DNA from 2 places in the Cycloclasticus sp. genome. Region 2 is predicted to be linked to the other one. Evidence: predicted binding sites of a transcription regulator. Region 2 holds the regulator's gene; the other holds the start of a gene.
What was found. The regulator PhoB, encoded in region 2, activates phosphate uptake and scavenging genes when phosphate is short. The targets are predictions, from matches to a motif close to GNNTGTCATAAAACTGTCANAT.
Positions count from the first base shown of each region.

Region 1: the regulator PhoB is predicted to act here: its motif matches at 1,348-1,369, upstream of KUG63_RS00505 (choice-of-anchor I family protein).

Region 1 covers NZ_JAHRVT010000002.1:31,437-33,641, forward strand. Annotated here, with positions in the region: gene KUG63_RS00495 (nitrite/sulfite reductase) at 1-792, shown strand, start outside; gene KUG63_RS00500 (DUF934 domain-containing protein) at 779-1,231, shown strand; gene KUG63_RS00505 (choice-of-anchor I family protein) at 1,416-2,205, shown strand, end outside.
Region 2 covers NZ_JAHRVT010000014.1:54,337-56,541, reverse strand. Annotated here, with positions in the region: gene phoR (phosphate regulon sensor histidine kinase PhoR) at 1-928, opposite strand, end outside; gene phoB (phosphate regulon transcriptional regulator PhoB) at 925-1,620, opposite strand; gene KUG63_RS03440 (GGDEF domain-containing protein) at 1,859-2,205, shown strand, end outside.

The DNA of each region.
Region 1 (2,205 bases), on a different contig from region 2:
AACATTCAACGTGTAAAACGTTACTTCACACCACTAAATTACGAAACAGCTAACGATGAGGCTTTAGAGCAACACTTGGCTAATAGCGGTGCTTTTCGTCAGTGGTTTCAACAAAATACTAAAGCGCACAAACAATCCGGTTACCGTATTGCCTTTGTTTCGCTTAAATCACCAAAGCGTCCGCCGGGCGATGTAACCAAACAGCAAATGGAACTCATCGCCGATTTGGCTGACCAATATAGTTTTGGCCAGATCAGAACCACTCACGACCAAAACCTTGCATTAACCGATGTAAAATCCTGTGATTTATATGCCCTTTGGCAGCAATTAGCCGAGCATGACCTTGCGACAGCAAATATTGGCACGATTACCGATATGATTTGCTGCCCCGGTCTCGATTTTTGTAGCTTAGCAAATGCCAGCTCTATTGATATCGCACAAGGTATTACTGACCGTTTTACTGACAGCGCCATTGACGCTGGTAATATCAGCCTCAAAATGTCTGGTTGCATGAATGGCTGTGGCCACCATAGCATCGGTGAAATTGGTATTTTGGGTGTCGATAAAAAAGGCGAGCAATGGTATCAATTAACTCTAGGTGGTTCCGATAGCCATCAAAGTAAATTAGGGGACAGGCTTGGAAAAGCCATTGCCAAAGATGGTGTAGTAGATGCTATTGACGACATTGTTCAGGTCTATAAAGCCAACAGAATAGATGATGAAAACTTTGCAAGCACACTGCAACGCATCGGATTACAACCGTTTAAGGATAAAGTGTATGACGCTCATTAAAAACAACGAAATCGTTCAAGACCGTTGGACCAAGCTAGACGAAGAGCAAGCTCTACAAGCAGACTATAACATCATCGATCTTGCCTATTGGAATGCCAATAAAGATTCCTTAATCGCCAGCAAAGGACATCTTGGCTTATGGGTTCAAGGCGATGAAAGTGCAGAACAATTTGCAGATGACTTACAATACTTTGAGCTTATCGCTATACACTTTCCAACATTTGTTGACGGTCGTGGTTACTCACTAGCGAAAATATTACGTGAAAAGCACCATTACACCAAAGAAATCAGAGCCGTTGGTGATGTCCTACCCGATCAGGCTCTTTATTTAACACGTGTAGGCTTCGATACACTTGAATTCTCAACTAAAGAAGCTGGTTCGCTTGCCTTAGAAAAATTAAATGAGTTTAGCGTTTTCTATCAGGCTGCTACCAACTAGCAGCCTTGCCCTTATCGTTATTTTTATCAAAATAACGACAAGATACGCAAAAAAACATATTACACCACTAGCTTGCTTCTTAGCTCCCTTGCCACGCTGTAACTAAAACACCCCCTAACCGTCACACAAGCGTCATAACCTGTTGGTACATTTGATGTCCCGTTTCAATGCATAAGGACATCCAATGGATTCACTAATAAAGCTCACTCTCGGCGTCAGCTTAACGCTTGGCATATCATTCTCTACACTTTCTTTTGCTGATATTAATATCGTTAAAAAAGGTCAATATACCGAGGAATGTGGCGGTGAAGAAAGTTGCACCGAGATTTCAGCTTTTAGTCCTGTGTCGAATAGGATTTACACCACCAATGCCGAAGAGAATGAACTCAAAATTCTTAATGTAGATAGTAACGGCTGGCTCTCCGAGCACAGCACTCTGACTTTGATTGGTGGCGGCCCAAACAGTGTTACTACCTACGGGAATTGGGTTGCTGTAGCCGTAGAGGCTGTCAATAAACAAGATGATGGCAACGTTCTTATCTATGACCTTGAAGGAAATTTACAGCGGATCATAAAAGCTGGCGCATTACCCGACATGCTGACATTTACCCCGAACGGTCAATTTTTAATTGTTGCTAACGAAGGAGAGCCTGACGATGAGTATAAAAATGACCCTGAAGGTACGGTAACTGTTATCAATACAAACACTTGGATGCCTGCAACGGCTGATTTTAATACGTTTAACAGTACTAAATTAAAAAACGTGCGTATTTTTGGCCCAGGTGCGTCAGTTGCCCAAGACCTAGAACCTGAATATATTACTGTTTCAGCCGACTCCAGTACGGCTTGGATTAGCCTGCAAGAAAACAATGCTCTAGCAAAACTAGACATTGCGTCAGCGACTATCACCGATATTTATGGCTTAGGTTACAAAAAACATCAACAAAATAAAAATGCCTTTGATGCCAGCAATA
Region 2 (2,205 bases):
CATCAAACACCAATGATTGCTGATGCTCATTTGCCGCTGACTTAAATTCGGACTTAATTTGTTCACATACACTGCGCACATTAACCAAGCTATTGGCTGCCTCGACTTTACCCTCTTCTAGCCGACTTAGCGCTAATAGCTCTTCGATCATGGTTTGCATTTTAATCACTTGCTGATCAACTTTACGTAGCGAAGCACCCACTTGCACATTATCCTCAGCGGTTGAAGCCAACAACATTTCAACATAGCCCTTCATGACCGTTAGCGGCGTTCTTAACTCATGCGATGCATTCGACACAAAGTCTTTTCGCACTTGATTCGTGCGCTCAACCTTAGTGACATCTCGTATCAACAATAAACGTTCATCGTCACCATATGGCAATACCCTTATTTCAATCTTTTCTGCCGACCAGCTGGTGTCTATTACAGGCGCCTCGATCACAATGGCGTCATCGCTCTTGAGATTTTTAAGAAAGTGCGTAAACCGAGGATGCCTTACTAAATGATTAATCAGTTGCCCGGTATCTTCTTTTTTTAAAATAAGTAGCTGGGAGGCTTGCTTATTGAACCACTTAATCTCATTAGACAATGAAAGAATAACCACACCATCTGGAAAAACAGAAATTAACTTTTTAAACCGTTCCAGTTGGTATTTAACACTGTCTTTTTGTGCCAGCCCCTGCATCTTAGATTGATAGATGTCTTCCGAAATTTGACCAAACAAGCCATCTTCAAACGGCAGGTCATGATCACCAGACTTCTTAGACCACCTATATAAACGTTGTAACCGACGATATTGAAAGACAATGTAAGCCAATAAAAAAAGTGCCAACACCTCGACGGGGTAACCGACTAACACACCCAAAACACCGACTGTTAAAAACCACAACAGAAAGGTGTTTCGCTCATAGTTATGATTTATATTCACGCGTTTAAATTCACCAATTTATAACCAAACCCTCTTACCGTTTGAACCAAGTCTGCACAACCCTGAGCATCTAATATCCGTCTTAAACGCCTAATGTGTACATCAACGGTACGATCTTCTACGTAGACATTATCGCCCCATACATTATCAAGCAGCTGATTGCGAGAGAACACTTTATTGGGGTTTGTAGCAAAGAAAGACAGCAATTTATACTCTGTCGGGCTCATCATCAGGTCCACCTTATTGATAGTGACTCGATGACTCGATGGGTCAATAAACAATGGGCCAATTGATATCACCCCTGTTTCATTTTCTGTACTGCTTCGTCGTAAGACCGCTTTCATTCTGGCAATCAGCTCTTGCACAGAAAAAGGCTTGGTTACATAATCGTCTGCGCCTGTTTCCAAGCCCGATACTTTATCTTCTTCCGCGCTGCGTGCCGTCAACAGGATAATCGGGATACGTTTGTTTTCTTCTTGATTCTTTAAAAACTTGATCCAATCTGGCCCACTAATTCCGGGTAACATCCAATCTAACAAGATAATATCGGGCGTCGTATCTCGCAAAGACTCTTGCGCTCTCATTACATCTTTACACCACGTTACTTCAATATTATTCGTTTGAAGAGAAAGTTGTAGCATTTCGCCAATATCCTCATCGTCTTCAACCATCAATACATTCATTGTTTCCATAAAAAAGCCATTTAAGTAAGTGTTTACAGAATACCTAATATTTATGACAACACGGTGACAATTTACAAACTACTTCTAACTTGGTTCAGAAAAAGCCCTGTCTCTAATTATTAAAAATAACAGTAACGCACTGAACCACCTTAAGGCGCCTGCGGTTTCTCAACCAGTAAACTTTTTATAATGTCCTTTTATATGAACGTCATATAACTGTCATATTATTGATTGATACTCCCCACCTATGACACATGATGAAAAACTACACTATCAATCGCTTTTAGATATATTAGCAACAGACTCACTGACTCCGCTCTTTCAGCCAATCATTTCGATGAAAGACAATAAAATTTATGGTTACGAAGGCTTAATTCGTGGTCCCTCTAATGGTCCGTTACACTCCCCCATCAACCTTTTTAACGCTGCGGCTAAATATGATCGGCTTGCCGAATTAGATTTACTTTGTCGAAAAGTAAGCATTCAACGGTTTGGCGAACTTAATTTAAATGCCCGATTATTTATTAACACCATTCCTGAAATTCTCTTACAAAAAGATTATCAGCATGGCCACACATTAAAGTATATAAAAGA